DNA from 4 places in the Stenotrophomonas sp. YJH_SMC_91 genome. Region 2 is predicted to be linked to each of the others. Evidence: predicted binding sites of a transcription regulator. Region 2 holds the regulator's gene; each other region holds the start of a gene.
What was found. Region 2 encodes FliA, which starts transcription of late flagellar genes. Its sites were predicted from a motif close to TAAAGTTTNNCNNNCNNNGGCCGATAA; they were not measured.
Positions count from the first base shown of each region.

Region 1 (4,758 bases), on a different contig from region 2:
TAGAAGTACTTGGACGGCAGCTGGCGCGGCGTGCGCGACAACCCGGCCACCACGTCGGTGAGGATCTGCTGGCGGCTGGGGGTGAGATCGGTCAGCGCCTGCAGTGCGTCGTGCACCGTACTCATGCGAGGTCCCTGGCCAGGCGCAGCCCGGAGAACTGCCAACGCGCCGGGGGCATGAAGAAGTTGCGGTAGCTGGCACGCACGTGGCCAGGCGGCGTGGCGCAGCTGCCACCGCGCAGCACCCATTGCCCGCACATGAACTTGCCGTTGTATTCACCGAGGTTGCCGGCGAAAGGGCGGAAGCCCGGGTAGGCGCCATACGCGCTGTGGGTCCATTCCCATACATCGCCGAACAGCTGACGCAGTCCACTGCCCCCTGCAGCCTGCGGGTGCAGCCGATCGTCATCGGCAAAATGACCGCGAGGCGGCAGCGTTGCGGCGGCAGCCTCCCACTCGAACTCGCTGGGCAGGCGCGCACCGGCCCAGCGGGCGCAGGCATCGGCCTCGTAGTAGCTGAGGTGGCAGACCGGCGCATGCGGATCCAGTTCGCGCCAACCGCCCAGGGTGTACTCGCGCTGCAGGGCGTCATCCCAGTACAGCGGGTGCTGCCAGCCCTCGGCTTCGCGCAGCGCCCAGCCTTCGCTGAGCCACCAGCGCGGTTCGCGGTAGCCGCCGGCGTCGATGAAGGCGCGGTACTCGGCATTGCTGACGGGGCGCTCGGCCAGTGCGTGCGCGGGGAGCAGCACGCGATGCGCCGGCGATTCGTTGTCGTAGGCGAAGGCGGTGTGCTGCGGCCATGCTGCGGCGCCGATGGTGACGATGCGCTCGGGCGACTCGATCCAGCCCTGCGCACTGGCAGCGCTGGTTGCAGGCTGCAGGTCCTCGCGGTAGGCCGGCTGCAACGGATTGCACCAGAACGCGTGCTTGATGTCGGTGAGCAGCAGTTCCTGGTGCTGCTGTTCGTGCTGCAGGCCCAACTGCAGGTGCTGCAGTGCCTGCTCATCAAGGTCGCCTGCCGCCAGCCGCGATTGCACCTGTGCATCGACCTGCTGGCGGTAGTCGCGCACCTGCTGCAGCGATGGCCGCGACAGCAGCCCACGCTGCGGCCGGGCATGCGCCGGGCCGAGGCTCTTGTAGTAGCTGTTGAACAGGTACTCCCAGGCAGGGTCATGCGCCGGTGCAGGTGGGAAGCCGGCCAGCACGAAGCGTTCGAAGAACCAGGTGGTGTGGGCCAGGTGCCATTTGCTCGGGCTGGCATCGGCCATGCTCTGCAGCATGGCATCTTCGGCGCTGAGGGGGGCTGCCAGCTGCATGCTGCGGTTCCGCACACATGCGTACTGGCGGGCGAGATCGCGCTGCGGGGCAGCGACGGCGGTGGCTACGCTGTCCATCCGGGCAGCATCTGCGCAACAGGGTGAGTGCCATGTCATCGTTCGACGTCAACGCGTTCACATGCGTGACCATCCCGCATTCAAGAAGCCGGTGCGAACGCCGCTAACGGCAATGCTGCGGCCGCGTCGTCACCGCGCTGGAATTCCTGCTTGCCCCTGCATCCGCTCCGCCAGCCTGCGCATTACCTGTTCGTGCTGCCCGCCGTGCTGGTTGCCGTGGTGCTGTGGGCAGCACTGGGCAACGAAGACGTTGCCAGTCCGGCCCAACGCATCCTGCCCTGGCTGCTGGCCTGCCTCGGCGCCGGCCTTGCCCTGCTCTACCACCAGGTGCGTACGCTCTGCCTGCTGCTGGTGGTGGCGGTCATGTTCGCGCTGCTGCACCAGGACGTGGGCGGCTACCTGCACAGCGGCCACGTCACGGCGCTGACACCGCTGCGCTTCCATGCCATTTCGGCCTGGTTGCCCTTGCTGTTCGCGGGCCTGGCATTGTGGCCCGAGCGCGGGCGGCGCCGCCACGACCTGCTGTTGCGGAGTGTTGCCAGTGGCACCGCGCTGATGATCTTCCTGCTACTGGCCACGCAGCAACCCCGGGGCATGCACGATCTGCTGTCCAACCGCCACTGGAGCTGGATTCCGGCCGACTGGAACGCGCTGGCACAGCTGCCAGCGCTGCTGTTCCTTCTGGCAACCGCCGCGCTGGGCTGGCAGGCCTGGCGGCATCCGCGCCCGTTGCACACGGCGATGCTGCTGGCCCTGCTGTGCCTGTGGTGGATGCTGCCACGGGTGTTCCTGCAGCCGGTGCTACTGCCGGCACTGGCCAGCGCGGCCCTGCTGCTGATGCTGGGCGCGATGCTGCAGGAGTCCTTCCATATGGCCTTCCGCGATGAGCTGACCGGCCTGCCGGGGCGCCGCGCCTTCAATGAGACCCTGCAGCGGGCGCGCGGCACCTACAGCATCGCGATGGTGGACGTGGACCACTTCAAGTCGTTCAACGACACCCACGGCCACGACACCGGCGACGACGTGCTGCGCCTGGTGGCCTCGCGCCTGGGCCGGGTGGGCGATGGTGGCCGGGCGTTCCGCTATGGCGGCGAGGAGTTCGCGGTGGTGTTCCTGGATCGTCCCGCAGCCGCCTGCGTGGATGCAGTCGAGGCGCTGCGGCAGACCATCGAGGACACCCGCATGCAGCTGCGCGACCGGAGCACACGCAGCCGCGACGATGAAACAGGGCGCCGGCAGCGCGGACGCGGCGGAAGCGGGCAGACGGTGCAGGTGACAGTGAGCATCGGGCTGGCAGACAGCCGCGTGGATGAGCGGCCAGCGGCAGTGATCAAGGCCGCCGACCAGGCGCTGTACGCAGCCAAGGACGGTGGCCGCAACCAGGTCCGCGCGCATGCCGGCCAGCGCGTGCTGGCGGCACGCGGCGGCTGAGGCTCACACCGCGTCGAGGTAGTACCAGCGGCCGTCGACGCGCAGGAAGCGGCTGTGCTCGGCCATCTTCACCGCGCTGCCGCCGCCCACGCGGTAGCGGGCGGTGAAACGCACTTCGGCGCTGTCGGCGCCGGTGACGGTGTGCTCGTGCACGGTCAGGCCCAGCCAATGCGTACGCTGGCCGGGTGCATCATCCAGCGACAACTCGGCCGGACGGGTATCCGGATGCCAGCTCTGGCGCAGATAGTCCGCCAGCCCCCGCACATAGGCGCTGTAACGTGATCGCATCAGGCGCTCGGCATCGGGGGCGGCCTCACCGGCATGGAAACGGCCACAGCAGGCGGCGTACTCGGCGGGAAGGCCGCAGGGGCAGGGATCGGTGGGTTTTCGGCTCATGCGGACATTGTCGCCGGGTTGTGCGGATGGATCCACGCGGGGCACCGGTCAACCAGTGCAGGACAGGCGTATGCTGTCGCGCCCCCATATCGATTGATCGCCGTGCTGGAACTGGTTCCCCCTGAGTTGTGGTGGCTGGTGGTCATCGCCTTCATCGCCGGGCTGGTCGATGCCGCCGTCGGTGGCGGTGGGCTGGTGCAGCTGCCTGGCCTGTTCACGGTGCTGCCGCAGCAGACGCCGGCGATGCTGTTTGGTACCAACAAGTTCAGTTCGATGTTCGGTACCGGTGCGGCCGCCTGGCGCTATGCGCGCAACGTGCGCTTCCCGTGGAAGCCGGTGTTGTTCGCGGCCGGCACGGCCTTCATCTTCTCCTTCGCCGGCGCCACCGCGGTAAGCCTGCTGCCCAAGGACGCGGTGCGCCCACTGGTGCTGGTGCTGCTGGTCGCGATGCTGGCCTACACACTGTGGAAGAAGGACTTCGGCGCGCTGCACCGTCCGCAGGAGATCGGTCGCCGCGAACTGGTGATCGCGCTGGCGATCGGTGCGGCGATCGGCTTCTACGACGGCTTCTTCGGGCCGGGCACCGGCAGCTTCCTGATCTTCCTGTTCGTGCGCTTCTTCGGGCTGGATTTCCTGCGCGCCTCGGCGGCATCAAAGGTGGTGAACCTGGCGACGAATGTGGCGGCGATCTCGTTCTTCGTGCCGACCGGCAACATCCTGTGGCTGTTCGCGCTGCCGATGGCGGCGGCCAACATCATCGGCTCGGTGGTGGGCACGCGCCTGGCGCTGAAGGGCGGCACGCCGTTCATCCGCAAGCTGTTCGTGGGGCTGGTGGTGGTGCTGATCGCGCGGATGGCGTGGGATACGTTCCGCGCTGCGTGAACGCGGTTGCCGGCCAGCGGCCGGCACTACCGGGTCATGAACCCCGCCCATGGGTAGTGCCGGCCGCTGGCCGGCATCCCCATCCGATCAGGTCATGAACCCCGCCCATGGGTAGTGCCGGCCGCTGGCCGGCATTCCCCTTCAATCGGCCAGGTCAGGCGTCGGCTTCTTCCGGTTCGTTGGCCTGCTGGCGGCTGCGCTCGGGCAGCTTCAGGCGCTTGCCTTCCTCGTCATACTCGATCAGCAGCACGCCGGAGTCGTGGCGGCCGCTGATTTCGACGAAGCAGGCGCCGCCGATGAACGGTTCCAGCGTCATCACCGACTTCAGCGGGGTGGCAACCACCATCTGGAAGCCGAAGTTGTCGAAGATGTTCATTGCCAGTGCGGTGAACTCGTTGTCGGCCTTGTCGAAGGCTTCGTCGAGCACCACTGCGGCGTAGCTGGGCAGCTGGCTGTCAGCACCGCCGAGCTGGTAGCGCAGCGCCGCGGCCAGGCAGGTGGTAGCCAGTTTCTGGCGCTGGCCACCGGACTTGCCGGCGCCGCTGCGGTAGATCTCGACCTGCTGGCGCGTTTCCGCATCCAGCTCGACGCCGATGAACTCCACGTGCATGCGCACGTCCAGCACCAGCTCCCGCCAACGCTTGTCCTCGCCTTCC
Region 1 covers NZ_JCAFRT010000016.1:85,218-89,975, reverse strand. The annotation lists gene egtD (L-histidine N(alpha)-methyltransferase) at 1-125, opposite strand, end outside; gene egtB (ergothioneine biosynthesis protein EgtB) at 122-1,393, opposite strand; gene AC5P5X_RS17330 (GGDEF domain-containing protein) at 1,544-2,824, shown strand; gene AC5P5X_RS17325 (YchJ family protein) at 2,828-3,220, opposite strand; gene AC5P5X_RS17320 (sulfite exporter TauE/SafE family protein) at 3,323-4,102, shown strand; gene AC5P5X_RS17315 (ATP-binding protein) at 4,257-4,758, opposite strand, start outside.
Region 1: the regulator FliA is predicted to act here: its motif matches at 1,474-1,500, upstream of AC5P5X_RS17330 (GGDEF domain-containing protein).

Region 2 (4,758 bases):
CCGCCGGCACCCAAGCCGCGCACCGCTGCTGACGCGGTGATCGCCGCGGTCACCCGCCGCCGCAGCGCTGCCCCGGCGCCGGAGCCGGTGGCCGCCACCACCTCGGCCGTGGCCGCCCTCGCCCGTGCGGCCGTGGGTGCCACCGGCCGCACCTTGGACAGCGCCGACGAGATCGTGCCGACCCGCGGCAGCACCGGCTTCGCAGCCACCCTGGCGCGCGCCGCCGTCAACGAACCGGCGCTGCCCGAACAGATCTTCGCCCCGTTCGCCGAGGCCATCGTCGCACCGGGCCCGGCCGTCACCGCGCCGGCCAACCGCGCCCGCTTCCAGATCGACCCGCCGCACGACACGCATCACGAAAGCGTGCCCCCCGCCGTGCAGCCGCCGCCGCTGCCGGGCGCTGCCATGGCCGATGTCCAGCCTGACATCGCCGCCAGCGAAACGGCAGCGCTCGAAGCCGCCGGCGAAGCCAGCCCGGCCCCCATGCTGGCCCCGGCACCGACGCTGACCGTGGTTGCCCAGGACGACGCCGAGATCCGCCAGCTGCGCCAGGAAGTGGCCGGCATGCGCCAGGTGATCGAGCGCGAGATGAACCGCTTCACCGACGAGCGCCTGCGTGGCAGCCCGGTGCGCGCCACCGCGCTGGACCTGATGGACGAGTACGGTTTCGACGCCGGGCTGGCCCGCGACGTGGCCATGCAGATCCCGCTGGAGACCGAAGCCCATCGTGGCCGCGGCCTGATGCTGGGGCTGATCTCGCGCAAGCTGCCGATCGCCCCGGTCGACCCGCTGGAAGAAGGCGGCGTGATCGCCCTGGTCGGCCCGACCGGCGCCGGCAAGACCACCACCATCGCCAAGCTGGCCTCGCGCTTCGCCGAGAAGCATGCGCCGCGCGACGTGGCCCTGGTGACCACCGACACCACCCGCATCGGCGCCCGCGAGCAGCTGTACGGCTACGGCCGCCAGCTCGGCATCGCGGTGCACGAGGCCAACAGCGGCACCGACCTGGACCAGCTGCTGGAACGCCTGAAGGACTACAAGCTGGTGCTGATCGACACCGCCGGGCTGGGCCCGCGCGACCGCGCGCTGGCCGCGCAGCTGCAGTGGCTGCGCGCCGCCCGCCAGGTACGCACCCTGCTGGTGCTGCCGGCCAACACCAGCTTCGGCGACATGGACGAGGTGGTCCGCCGCTTCGGCGCCGCCAACCTGCAGGGCCTGGTGTTGAGCAAGCTGGACGAGACGGGCCGCTTCGGCAACGCCCTGTCAGTGGCCGTGGACCACGCCCTGCCGATCACCTGGGTGACCGATGGCCAGGACGTTCCGGACGACCTGCACCGGGCCAGTGCAGCCAATCTTGTACTTCGCCTTGAAGATTTGCGCCGAGCGGCCGATATGCCCTGCAACCCGGAGTTGAACCATGCCGTCGCGTGAGTACGCCAAGCTGACCAAGACCTTCCCGCTGTCGGCCACCCGCAGCGAGCCGCTCGGCCCTGTGCGCACCATTGCCGTCACTGGCGGCAAGGGCGGCGTGGGCAAGACGAATGTGTCCGCCAACCTGGCGGTGGCACTGGCCGGGATGGGCAAGCGCACGCTGCTGCTGGACGCCGACCTGGGCCTGGCCAACATCGACGTGATCCTGGGGCTGAACCCGACCTTCACGCTGGCCGACCTGGTCGCCGGCCGCTGCTCGCTGGACGACGTCATCGTCGAAGGCCCGAACGGCGTGCTGGTGGTGCCGGCCGCGTCCGGCCGCCGGCACATGGCCGAGCTGGCCCCGGCCGAGCACGTCGGCCTGGTCAACGTGTTCTCCGAGCTGGAACGCGAACTGGACATCATGGTGGTGGACACCGCCGCAGGCATCACCGACGGCGTGCTGACCTTCTGCCAGGCCGCGCAGGACACCGTGGTGGTGGTCTGTGACGAGCCGGCCTCGATCACCGACGCCTACGCGCTGATCAAGGTGCTGTCGCGCGAACGCGGCGTGGACCGCATCCAGGTAGTGGCCAACATGGTGCGCGACCCCAACGAGGGCCGCGTGCTGTACGAAAAGCTGACCCGCGTCTGCGAGAAGTTCCTCGCCGATGTCTCGCTGAACTACCTGGGCTGCGTGCCGCAGGACGACTGGCTGCGCCTGTCGGTGCAGCGCCAGCAGCCGGTGGTGAAGGCCTACCCGTCCAGCCCGGCCGCGCTGGCGATCACCGAGATCGCGCGTCGCACCGCACGCTGGCAGGCGCCGACCGAACCGCGTGGCGGCGTCGAGTTCTTCCTCGAGCGCATCCTCAAGCAGCGCGGGGTGGCCGCATGAAAGGCGCAGCCCAGTACAGGGAAGTCCAGCGCTCGGCGGCCAACGAGGTCATCGCCCAGCATTCGGACCTGGTGCGGCGCATCGCCCACCACCTGGCCGCGCGGTTGCCGGCCAGCGTTGAAGTGGACGACCTGATCCAGGCCGGCATGATGGGCCTGATCGAAGCGTCGCGCAGCTACGACGCCGACCAGGGCGCCTCGTTCGAGACCTATGCCTCGATCCGCATCCGCGGTTCGATGATCGACGAGATCCGCCGTGGCGACTGGGTGCCGCGCTCGGTGCACCGCCGTGCACGCGATGCCGCCGCCACCATCCGCCGCCTGGAACAGAGCAGCGGCCGCGCCGCCAGCGCCACCGAAGTGGCCGCAGCGATGGAGATGCCGCTGCCCGAATACCTGCGGTTGATGGAAGACGCCGCACGTGGCCAGGTGCTGAGCCTGGAGTCGCGCATCGAGGACCAGGGCGAGCTGGACACCGTCGCCCAGGGCGGCCCGACCCCGCAGCAGGTGCTGGAGCGTGGTGAGTTCGGCCGCGAGCTGGGCAAGGCCATCGGCCACCTGCCCGAGCGCGAACAGCTGGTGCTCTCGCTCTACTACGAGCAGGAACTGAACCTGAAGGAGATCGGCGCGGTGCTCGGCGTGAGCGAGTCGCGGGTCTGCCAGATCCACGGCCAGGCGGTGCTGCGCCTGCGTGGCCGGCTCAAGATTTTCGAGGCGGCGGACGCCGGCCTGGAAGAATGAACATGCCCGAGGCGGCTGCCCCCGGCCGCCCGGAATGAACAACAAAGGAACTCTGCTTTGAACAAGAACATGCGCATCCTGATCGTCGATGACTTCTCGACCATGCGTCGGATCGTCAAGAACCTGCTGGGCGATCTGGGCTTCACCAATACCGCCGAAGCCGAGGACGGGCATGCCGCGCTGTCGCTGCTGCAGAGCCAGCCGTTCGATTTCGTGGTCACCGACTGGAACATGCCGGTGATGACCGGCATCGAGCTGCTGAAGGCGATCCGTGCCGATGCCAAGCTGAAGACCCTGCCAGTGCTGATGGTCACCGCCGAAGCCAAGCGCGAACAGATCATAGAAGCCGCCCAGAACGGCGTGAACGGCTACATCATCAAGCCGTTCACTGCGCAGACGCTGGAAGAGAAGCTCGGCAAGATCTTCGAACGCCTGGCGGCCAGCGCCTGATGGATACCACGGTCGACAAGAGCGCCCTCGCCCTGCGCCTGCAGGAAGCCCTGGACGCACTCGAGTCCGGTGACGAGGCCGCCTGGCGGCAGCGCATCGACGGACTGGTCGCGCTGCGTACGCAGCCGATGATGAGCGGCCTCTCGCGGCTGGCCCGCGAGCTGGGGCAGGCACTGGGTGAGCTGCCGACCGTGCCCAGCGAGGCCGGTGAGCTGGACGACGCCTGCGCACGCCTGGACCACGTGGTGGCCATGACCGAACAGGCCACGCACCGCACCCTGGACCTGGCCGAGGAATGCCGCAGCCTGACCGAACAGCTGCGCGCTGAAGGCCTGCAGCCTGGCCAGGACGCGCAGCTCGAGCGCATCCGCCACAACCTGACCGAGATCGCCCTGACCCAGAGCTACCAGGACCTGACCGGGCAGATCATCCGTCGCGTGGTCGGCATCGTCCGCCGCGTGCACGAGGGCTTCGGCGCACTCGGCCTGCCGCCGGAACAGCATCGCACCGACCCGGAACTGGCCGGGCCGGCACTGAAGGGACTGGACCGCCACGCGGTCTCGCAGAACGACGCCGACGACCTGTTGTCGGATCTGGGGCTGTAAGCATGAGCGCGGTATCCGACGACATCACTGCCGATTTCATCATCGAGGCACAGGAAATCCTGGATCGCCTGGGCGAACAGCTGGTGTCGCTGGAGCAGGCACCGCAGGACACCGAGCAGCTCAACGCGGTGTTCCGTGGATACCACACGCTCAAGGGCGGTGCCGGCTTCCTTGGCGTCACCGCGATGGTCGAACTGTGCCACGCCGCTGAAGAGGCCCTGGGCATCGCGCGTGCCGGGCAGGCGGTGCTGCAGGCCCACCACTTCGACGCCGCCCAGCAATCGCTGGACTACCTGCAGTCGATGCTGGACGCCGTGTCCTCCGGCACCGAGCCAGGCTATGCGCCGCCGGACCTGATCGCGCAGTTCGACATGAACGGTGGCACTGCCGCGCCGGTCGCTGCGGCCGCCCCTGCGGCAGCTGGCAGCGACCTGATCACCGACGACGAATTCGAGGCCCTGCTCGACCAGCTGCATGGCGGCAACGCACCGACCGCGGTCGCGCCGGCCAGGAAGGCCGACGACGGCCTGATCAGCGAAGACGAGTTCGAAGCGCTGCTGGACCAGCTGCACGGCGGCGCTGCGCCAGGCGCGAAGCCTGCTGCCACCGTCGCGGCAGCACCTGCCGCTGCAACGCGCCCGGCGCCCGTACCGGCGCC
Region 2 covers NZ_JCAFRT010000023.1:47,747-52,504, forward strand. The annotation lists gene flhF (flagellar biosynthesis GTPase FlhF) at 1-1,431, shown strand, start outside; gene AC5P5X_RS19530 (MinD/ParA family ATP-binding protein) at 1,418-2,305, shown strand; gene AC5P5X_RS19535 (RNA polymerase sigma factor FliA) at 2,302-3,045, shown strand; gene cheY (chemotaxis response regulator CheY) at 3,103-3,495, shown strand; gene AC5P5X_RS19545 (protein phosphatase CheZ) at 3,495-4,100, shown strand; gene AC5P5X_RS19550 (chemotaxis protein CheA) at 4,103-4,758, shown strand, end outside.

Region 3 (4,758 bases), on a different contig from region 2:
AGGGCCTGCTGGCCCCGGTGACGCTTCTGGCGCTGGGCGCCGCAACTGCGGGGCTGATCCTGTTCGGCATCGTCGAGCGGCGGGTGGCACGCCCACTGCTGCCGCTGGACCTGTTCGCCGACGGTCGCTTCCGCATGCTCAACCTGTCCTCGTTCGTGCTGGGCTTCACCGCCTATGCGAGCCTGTTCTTCCTGTCGCTGTTCTTCCAGCAGGCACAGGGGCACAGCGCCGCGCTGGCAGGCTCGCAGCTGGCTCCCCAGTTCCTGTTGATGGGTGTTGTCTCGCTGTTGTTCGGGCGCCTGGTTGCCCGCCTCGGGCTGCATGCCGCGCTGGTGCTGGGCTACGTCCTGGCCGGTTTGGCGCTGTGCGCAATGGCCACGTTCGAACAGGCTACTTCGCGCGCTCATGCCACTGCCGTGCTGATGCTGCTTGGCATTGGAATGGGGCTGGCGGTGCCGGCGACCGGCATGGCGATCATGGCCAACGCACCGGCCGAACGCGCAGGTATCGCGTCAGCCACGATGAACGCGCTGCGCCAGGCAGGCATGAGCCTGGGCATCGCGCTGATGGGCAGCTTGATGGGCCAGCGTGCCGTACAGCAGTTCGCCGCCTGCGCACAGGCCGCAGGGCAGCAGCGGCTTGTTGCGCAGGCGCGTGAACTGATCCTGCACCCGGGCTCGATGCACGCCACGCCGCAGGTGCTGACCTGGTACCGCAGTGCGATGGCCAGCGGGTTCGGTTGGGCGATGGCGGTGGCAGGTGCGCTGGCCCTGCTTGCGGCGCTTGGGCTGCATCGGCAGCGTGCATCGGCTTGACGCGCAGCATTCAGCCCTGCTGGCGTTGCGGGTCCTCTGCCGTGCGTTCGATCGCCTGAGGCTGTTGTTGCTGCTGGCGCGCGTTGGCGTGGCGTGCGTGTCCACCTTCGCGTCCGATCGTGGCCATGTGCTGGCGGTCGCGGCTGATCGCTTCGCCGCCCTTGCGGCCTGCGACACGTGCTTCGGCCGGACTGAATTCGTGCGCATTGCCGGAGGCATGTGCCGCGCGCCCGCCCTTGGCGGCGATCGCGCGCTGTTTGTCCTGGTCCATCGAGGCGAAGCCCCGGTTGGAGCTGCGCGGGTTCTGCTCAGTCATGTGAAATCTCCTGCAGTGTGGACGCCGCCTTCGTGGACGACGGCGTCCATGCTTGGCCATCGCACGCTAAGTCCAGGTCGCCATCTTCGCCCCGGTTTTCACGCGCCCTGCGCACCGGGATGATCACGCAGCCGGCCCGGCGGCCGCATTCGTCGCGTATTCACTGCCGGCCCTCGGATGTGCGGCAACGCCGGCGGCCGCAGTGGCGGTGCCGCACATATGTTCGATGATCCTGTGCTGCTGCCCGATGGCTATCAGATAAACGTTCCGGACCGGCAACCGATCAAACTGCGCACCGGTGGCAACGGCGAACGGACCGGTGTCGCGCCCCACGCGGCAGGCGGCGACGATCCGCTCTCCATCGCGCGCCAACTGCTGGCTCCGCCGAAGTCGTCAAGATGAACGTACAGTTGCGCGGTCGTCCTATCGCAGATGTGCCGTTGCATGCCTAGAATCGAAGCATCCCGGTAGTTCCCGGGCGCTTCGAGTGAATGGACTCAATGAAGATTCTGTTGACCGGCAGTTCCGGGCGGATCGGGCGCGCGATCTTCGGCGCGCTGGCGGCTGCCCATGAAGTGGTGGGTCTGGACCGCAGTCCGTTTGCCACCACGCGCATCATTGCCGATGTCACCGATCATCAAGCCGTCGTGCGCGCGGTGCAGGGCGTCGACGCGGTCATCCATACCGCGGCCCTGCATGCGCCACACGTCGGCCTGGTACCGGACGCGGTGTTCCAGCAGATCAACGTGGACGCGACTGCGCACCTGCTGCAGGCGGCGCGCGAGGCAGGCGCGCGGCGGTTCGTGTTGACCAGTACCACCGCGCTGTACGGCCACGCGGTGGTGGCAGGGGGATGCCGCTGGATCGATGAGGATACCGAGCCGCTGCCGCGAACGATCTACCACCGCAGCAAGCTGCAGGCCGAGGCCCTGGCTGAAGCTGCCGCCGCACCGGACTTCGGGGTGCGCGTGCTGCGGATGGGGCGCTGCTTCCCGGAACCGCCGGAACGGATGGCGATGTTCCGGTTGCATCGTGGGATCGACGCCCGTGACGTGGCCAGTGCCCATGCCGCGCTGCTGCTGGATGAGGGGCCGGCCTTCGCCCGCTACATCGCCTGCGCCGCAACCCCGTTCCGGCGCGAGGATTGCCTGGAACTGGCCACCCAGCCGCGCAACGTACTGGCCCGGCGCGTACCGCAGCTGCTGGCCGAGTTCGAGCGCCGCGGCTGGCCATTGCCGCTGAGCGTCGACCGCGTCTACGACAGCGCCCGCATCCGCAGGGAGCTGGGGTGGCAGCCGCGTTTCGGGCCGGACGCCGTGCTGCAGCAGTACGCCGCAGGCAGCATCGAGGTGTTGCCACGCGCGGAGTGGATCAAGGATCGGGTGGCCGAATAGGGGACGCGGGGACGGATCCCTGTCCCGTCCCTGAGTGGATTCAGGAATGTGTAGGCCGGCCGCCTCAACCTCGTTGGCAGGCGGCCGCTAACCCGGTGCGCTTCCTGCGCCGGGCGGGTCCCGGCGGCCGGTGGCCTGCGCGACGGATCGCGCGCCCGCGCGGTGCCCTCCCGGTGCCGGTCGTCCTGAACTGCCTTGCGGACCCCTCCATGCCTTCTTCCCGTTCCGCCGCTGCCCGCCGTCCGGGCAGCATCGCCCACAAGCTGATGCTGGGCACCGCTGTCATCGCGCTGCTGTGCTTCGGCCTGACGGCGTTCCTGATCTATCGCCAGGCCAGTGCCAGCCTGATCGATGCCTCGCGCCAGACCATGACCAGCGAGGCCAACGCCGAAGCGCGCCAGGTCGCCGCCGACCTGGGCACGGCGTTCGCCAGCAACGATGCCATGGTCGAAGCCGTGCTCGCCCAGCGTGCGCGGGGTGACGTGCCTGATCGCGCCAGCCTGGCGGCCGTGCTCGGTGAGCAGCTGCGTACCCACCCGGAATGGCTGGGCAAGAGCACCATGTGGGAGGCCGACGCCTTCGATGGCAAGGATGCCGAGTTCGCCAATACCGAGATGCATGATGCCAGCGGCCGCTACATGAGCTACTGGGCCTGGCATGACGGCAAGCCGCAGCAGTCGACCATGACCGACTACACCGAAGCCGCCGACGGTTCGGCCGACTGGTACGTGGTGCCCAGCCGCGACAAGCTGCCCAAGGTCAGTGAACCCTATGCCTACGACATCGCCGGCCAGCAGGTGCTGATGAGCACGCTGAGCTCGCCGATCGTCGAGAACGGTACCTTCCTCGGCGTGTTCACCGTCGACTTCTCGCTGGCGGCGCTGCAGAAGCACCTGGCGACGCTGACGCCGATGGGCGCAGGCCGCGTCGAGCTGCTTTCGCCCAACGGCGTGGTGCTCGCCTCGGCGAATGCCGCCGAGATCGGCAAGCCGCGCACCGACGCATTGACCCGCAGCATGCTGGCCGACATCGCCGCCGACCGCCGGTTCGAAGCCTTCACGCCCGATGCAGCCGGCAACGTGCGCGTCTACGTGCCGCTACGCGTGGGCAATGCCCCGCAGCGCTTCGCGCTGGGCGTGGTGATGCCGCACGCGGTGATCGTGGCCGAGGCGCGCCAGCTGCTGTGGTTGACGCTGCTGGTGGGCGTGGTGGCCGCGCTGACGCTGAGTGCCGGTGTCTACGTGCTGCTGCGCCGCCTGGCGATCCGCCCGTTGGCCGAAGCGGTGCGGGTGGCGGGTGACGTCGCCGCCGGCAAGCTCGACAGCACCTTGCCTGCGCGCAGCAACGATGAAGTGGGCCGCCTGCTGGACGCGATGCAGGGCATGCGCGGGCAGCTGCAGGCGGTGATGGCGGCGCAGGCGGAAATGGCGCGCCGCCACGATGCTGGCGAGCTGAGCTACCGCATGGACGCCACTGCCTTCCCCGGCGAGTACGGCCGCATGGTGGCCGACAGCAACCAGCTGGTGGCTTCCAGCAATGCGGTCACCCAGCGCCTGGTCGAGGTGATGCAGCGTTACGCGGTGGGTGACCTCAGCGTGGACATGGAAGCGCTGCCGGGCGAGAAGGCGGTGTTCACCGCAGCGATGGCCACCACCAAGAGCAACCTGGCCGCGATCAACGAGCAGATCCAGCAGCTGGCCGCCGCCGCGGCGGCCGGCGACTTCGCTGTACGCGGTGATGCCCAGCGCTTCGACCACGATTTCCGCCGCATGGTGGAGACCCTCAACATCATGATGCAGGTCAGCGATCACAACCTGGCTGAGCTTTCGACGCTGCTTCGCGCGATTGCCGCCGGCGACCTCAGCGCACGCATGCGCGGCGATTTCCATGGCGTGTTCGCGGTGATGCGCGACGATGCCAACAGCACCGTGCAGCAGTTGACCCAGATCGTCGGCCAGATCCAGCAGTCGGCCGCCAGCATCCGCCTGGCGGCGGGTGAGATCGCTGCGGGCAACAGCGATCTCTCGCGTCGTACCGAGCAGCAGGCCGCCAACCTGGAAGAAACCGCCGCCTCGATGGAGGAGCTGACCTCCACCGTGCGCCAGAACGCCGACCACGCGCTGCAGGCCAATACCCTGGCAGCATCCGCCGCTGACGTTGCCAGCGAGGGCGGGGAAGTGGTCAACCAGGTGGTGCAGACCATGGAGCAGATCGAGGCCTCCTCGCAGCGCAT
Region 3 covers NZ_JCAFRT010000018.1:25,752-30,509, forward strand. The annotation lists gene AC5P5X_RS17845 (MFS transporter) at 1-815, shown strand, start outside; gene AC5P5X_RS17850 (KGG domain-containing protein) at 826-1,131, opposite strand; gene AC5P5X_RS17855 (peptidase S41) at 1,351-1,533, shown strand; gene AC5P5X_RS17860 (NAD-dependent epimerase/dehydratase family protein) at 1,632-2,525, shown strand; gene AC5P5X_RS17865 (methyl-accepting chemotaxis protein) at 2,735-4,758, shown strand, end outside.
Region 3: the regulator FliA is predicted to act here: its motif matches at 2,590-2,616, upstream of AC5P5X_RS17865 (methyl-accepting chemotaxis protein).

Region 4 (4,758 bases), on a different contig from region 2:
GGTGGGCTATCTGGTCACCAAGATGAAGGGCATCGGTGGCATCGGCGGACGCCAGTCGAACGACGACAACAATGCCAACTTCACCGTGCACTGTGCGCTTGCGCCGGACCAGATGGCGCTGGGCGCCACCCTGCGCGAGAACGACTGGGTGAAACTGGAAGGCGTGGTCGACAAGATGGACACCGGTGGCGTCCACCTGCGCGATTGCCGGCAGGTGAAGTAGCCTTCAGGCTGCGCCGGGGAACGCCCCGGCGCAGGCCTCATCGGGTCAGAACCCGAAGCGCAGGCTGGCCCAGTACGCGCGGCCCGGCTCGTTGTAGGTCGCCGCGCCGGCATCGCTGCTGTTGGCCTCGCGGAACAGGCGCTTGTCGGCCAGGTTGTTCACGCCGAAGCCGAAGCTGACCGTCTCGGTCACCCTGTAGCGCGCGCTCACGCCCCAGATGTTGTACGCACCGCGATCCTGCAGTGCGATCGATGGGTCGCAGCTGCCGGTGCAGCGCGGATCATTGTTGATGTTGGTGGTGGCCGGCTTCTGCTTGCCGTAGAACGTGCCGGTCAGCAGCAGCGACAGCTTGTCGGTGGCCTGCCAGTCCAGCATCGTGTTGACGGTGTACTTTGGAATCACCGACAGCGGCTGGCCGGTGCGCTTGTTCTCGTTCTCCACCATGTAGGTGAAGTTGTTGCTCCACTTCAGGCGGTTGCCCTGCTCGCCCAGCAGCGGGATCACCAGGTTGCCTTCCAGCCCCTGCACGATCGCCTTCGGCGCGTTCTCCCAGCGGAAGATGCGGCCCCTGGTGTCGGCAGTCAGGCCGATCTGGGTGTAGCCGGCCTGGATCTTGTCCTTGTAGTCGTTATGGAAGTACGTCAACGAGGCCTGCCAGCCGCTCTGCGGTGCCCACTCGATGCCGAGTTCCTTGTTCAGGCTGGTTTCCGCCTTCAGGTCCGCATTGCCGCGCATGTAGCAGCCGGCGCCCAGGCTCGGCAGTGCATTCGGGCAGCCATTGCCACGGGTGTAATACAGATAGTCCGGATTCGACTGGTACAGGTTCGGCGCCTTGAACGCCCGGGCGATGCCGCCCTTCACCACCCAGTCGCCGTTGATGCGGAACTGCGCGTTGAGGCTGGGGCTGGTGTTGTTGCCGAACTGGCTGTGGTGGTCGAAGCGCAGGCCCGGGGTAACGATCCAGCGCTCACCCAGGTAGATGTTGTCTTCGACGAACACGGCGGTGGTCTGCGCATCGGCCTTGCCCCGCGCACGATCGGCCGACAGCCCCGGGATGCCGCCGCCGCTGCTGCTGGACTGGCTCATCGAGTACGGGTCGGTCAGGCGGCTGTCCAGGTATTCAAAGCCAAGCGTCCAGATGTTCTCGGCACCACCCAGCGTGGTCGGGAAGCTCACTTCGCCGTCCAGCTGGTAGTTGCGCAGTCGCGAGGTCGACCAGTCGGTGCCGTTGAAGCTGCCTTCCGGGCCACCGGCCAGGCCTTCGTTGATGCGTGAGTTGTTCACCGCCTCCACCGCAGCTGTCACCCGCGAGGTCACGTCGCCCCAGCGGCCACGATGGGTGATCGCGCCGGTGTTGCGGTACATGCGGTTGGTCTCCGCTTCGCCCTCGGCCAGTGCCGCCAGGTCAACGCCGGTCGAGGTACCGGTGGTGCTGACCGCGCGATCACCAGCGTAGATGTTGCCCTGGCGGCTGGTGCCGGCTTCGAACTCCACCACCTGGTTGGCGGTCACGTCCCAGCGCAGCAGCGCGTTGACATCGCGGTTCTTGACGCCCTCGCGGCCGGCCGGCGGCACCGCGTTGGGGTTGGTAGCGTACTGGCGGTTGAGCTCCAGCGAGTCCGCGTCGGTCTTGTTGAGATTGCCGTACAGGCGGAACGACAGGGTGTCGGTCATCGGCCCACTCAGCTGCAGGCCGACGCGTTCGCTGCCACCTTCGGCGCTGTGTTCGGGCACCAGCCCATACAGGTCCACCGCACCGGTCAGGTCGCCGGTCGGGCGCTTGGTGATGATGTTGACCACGCCGCCGGAGGCACCGGAGCCATAGCGTGCCGCCGCCGGGCCGCGCAGCACTTCGATGCGCTCGATCATTTCCGCCGGCACCCAGTTGGTGTCACCGCGGGTATTGCGCTCGCCGCTGCGCCCCATGCGCACGGCATCGCGTGCGCCGATGCGCTTGCCATCGACCAGGATCAGGGTGTTTTCCGGGCCCATGCCACGCAGGTCGATCTGGCGGTTGTTGCCGTACTGGCCCGAGGCGCTGTTGCCGGTCAGGTTGACGCCCGGCATGGTCCGCAACAGCTCGGCGATGTCGTTGGCTGGCGGCCGCCGGGCGATATCCTCGGCGGTGATGGTCGAGGTACCCAGTGCCTGGCGCGCGATCTGCGAGGCGGTGACGTGCACCGTGTCGATATCGGTGGCGTCGGTTTCGGCCTGGGCGGTCAAGGCGCTGCCCGCCAGCAGGGCGGCGACGGCAAGCGCCAGCGGGCGCGGTGAATGGACAACGGCAGGAGACATGATCAGGACCTTCTGGCAGGGCTGCGGGGCCTCTGGCAAAGGGCTTGAGGCAACGACGAGGGGGGAGGCGGAGCCGTCCTGCAGGCACCTGCAGCCCGCTCCGTGCGCGCATTCTCCCATCAATGCGAGTGATTCTCAAATGCGTTCACTCATTGCCGCAGCGGCGTCGATGTGCTTTGCGCACCGTGCAAGCCTGCACCGCGCGTAAACTGGCGGGCTACCCCGCCATCAACCGTATGCCGCCGCGGCCGATACCCGTGGTTTGCCGTACGCAGTCAGAGATCGACGTGGAACCACCCCAACTGGACGATGCCAGCCAGCCGCTGGCCGAGGCCTGGCAGCAATGCCTGCTACAGGCCGGCCCTGCCGCCACCGCGCTGCTCAAGGCCGCTGCCTCCGATGCCCCACCCGCGCTGGCCCAGCGCTTTTACGAAGTGCTGCTGCAGGACGGGCGCGCACGCCGCTTCCTGTCCCACGACCAGGTCAAGCAGCGCCTGCAGCCGGCCATGCAGCGCTGGCTGGTACAGCTGCTGACCACCGACACCGCTGGCATCGCCACCACGGTCGCCTCGCAGCGGGTGATCGGCGACGTACACGCACGGGTCGGCATCCCGGTCGACCTGGTGACGCGCGGTGCGCGCGTGCTCAAGCACGAGCTGTTCGTGCGCCTGCGCGACGACGCGCCCGACAGCGCGACCGCGTTCGCCGCCATCGCCTGCCTCAGCGCGATCATGGACATCGCCATGGAAGGCATGACCCTGGCCTACACCCATGCGCGCGAGCGCTCCACCCGTGCCGACGCCGCCTACCGGCTGTTCTCGCTGGTACAGAACGTCGGTACCGAACGCGAGCGCCAGCGCGCATTGCTGCTGGACTGGGAGAACGCCCTGCTCTACGCCCTCGCCGGCCACGTGCAGGCCAGCGACAACGCCAGCCTGGCCACCTCGGAGTTCGGCCTGTGGTTCACCCACAAGGGCATCCCCAGCTTCGGCGAAAGCAGCGAAACGCAGCAGGTGGGCCAGTTGATGGCCCGCATTGACGGCCACCTGCAGCGCGCGAGTGGCGATGCTCCGGCGCAGCGACTGGCGGTGCTGCCGGCCATCCGCGAGGACCTGGCCGCCATCCGCACCCTGATGACGCTGCTGTTCGAGCGCATCGGCGAACTGGATGCCGGCAGCGACGCGCTGACCAACCTGCTCAACCGTCGCTTCCTGCCCACCGTGCTGCGCAGGGAGATCGAGCTGGCCACGCGCAACCGCACACCGTTCTCGCTGCTGCTGCTCGACCTGGATCATTTCAAGGCAATCAACGACGGCCATGGCCACGATGCCGGCGACCGTGCGTTGCAGCACGTGGCCGGCCTGCTCGGCCAGCTCACGCGTGGCAGCGACTACCTGTTCCGCTATGGCGGCGAAGAATTCGTGGTGGTGCTGGTGGCCGCCAGCGAGTCGCAGGCGACCGTGATCGCCGAGAGCCTGCGCCGACAGATCGCACAATCACCGGTAGCACTGGCCAATGGCCAGGTGCTGGAGCTGACCGCCAGCATCGGCGTGGCCGGTCACGATGGTCATCCGGACTACGAGCGGTTGATGGCACGTGCCGACGCCGCGATGTACGAGGCCAAGCGCAGCGGCCGCAACCGCGTGGTGGTGGCCAGCGCGGACCTGCAGGAAGCCCCGGGGCGGCGTGCACTGCAGCGATGACGGCAGGACAGGTAGAGTCGACCGCTGGTCGACTATCGCGCGCAGCGCGGGATTTTTCGCCGTCGGAACGAAGAGCAGTCGACTAACAGTCGACTCTACCGGTTCGCGCGCCAGCCGATGCATTGAACGCCGCCACCCGCCATGCTGCCCACCACAGCAGCGCCAGCAACGCGATGCCTGCCCCCAGCAGGCACACGGCAGGCCAGCCATGCCGCACCTGCATCCAGGGCCCCGCCGCCGCTCCCGCACCGCTGCCCACCGCATAGAACAGCATGTACAACGCCACCAGGCGCCCATGCTGTTCTGCCGGTGCACGCAGCAACGATGCCTGGTTCGAGACATGCAGTGCCTGGCCGCCCAGGTCGAGCACGACCACACCCAGCAACAGCAGGGACAGCGAATGCGGCAGGCCCAGCAGCGGCCACCACGCGACCAGCATCAACAACAGCGCGCCGAGGCTGACCCGATGCGCGAAACCACGGTCCATCCAGTGTCCGACCCGCGCCGCCATCAGCGCACCGACCACGCCGGCCAGGC
Region 4 covers NZ_JCAFRT010000024.1:24,326-29,083, reverse strand. The annotation lists gene AC5P5X_RS19740 (hypothetical protein) at 1-223, shown strand, start outside; gene AC5P5X_RS19735 (TonB-dependent siderophore receptor) at 269-2,518, opposite strand; gene AC5P5X_RS19730 (GGDEF domain-containing protein) at 2,806-4,221, shown strand; gene AC5P5X_RS19725 (MFS transporter) at 4,304-4,758, opposite strand, start outside.
Region 4: the regulator FliA is predicted to act here: its motif matches at 2,747-2,773, upstream of AC5P5X_RS19730 (GGDEF domain-containing protein).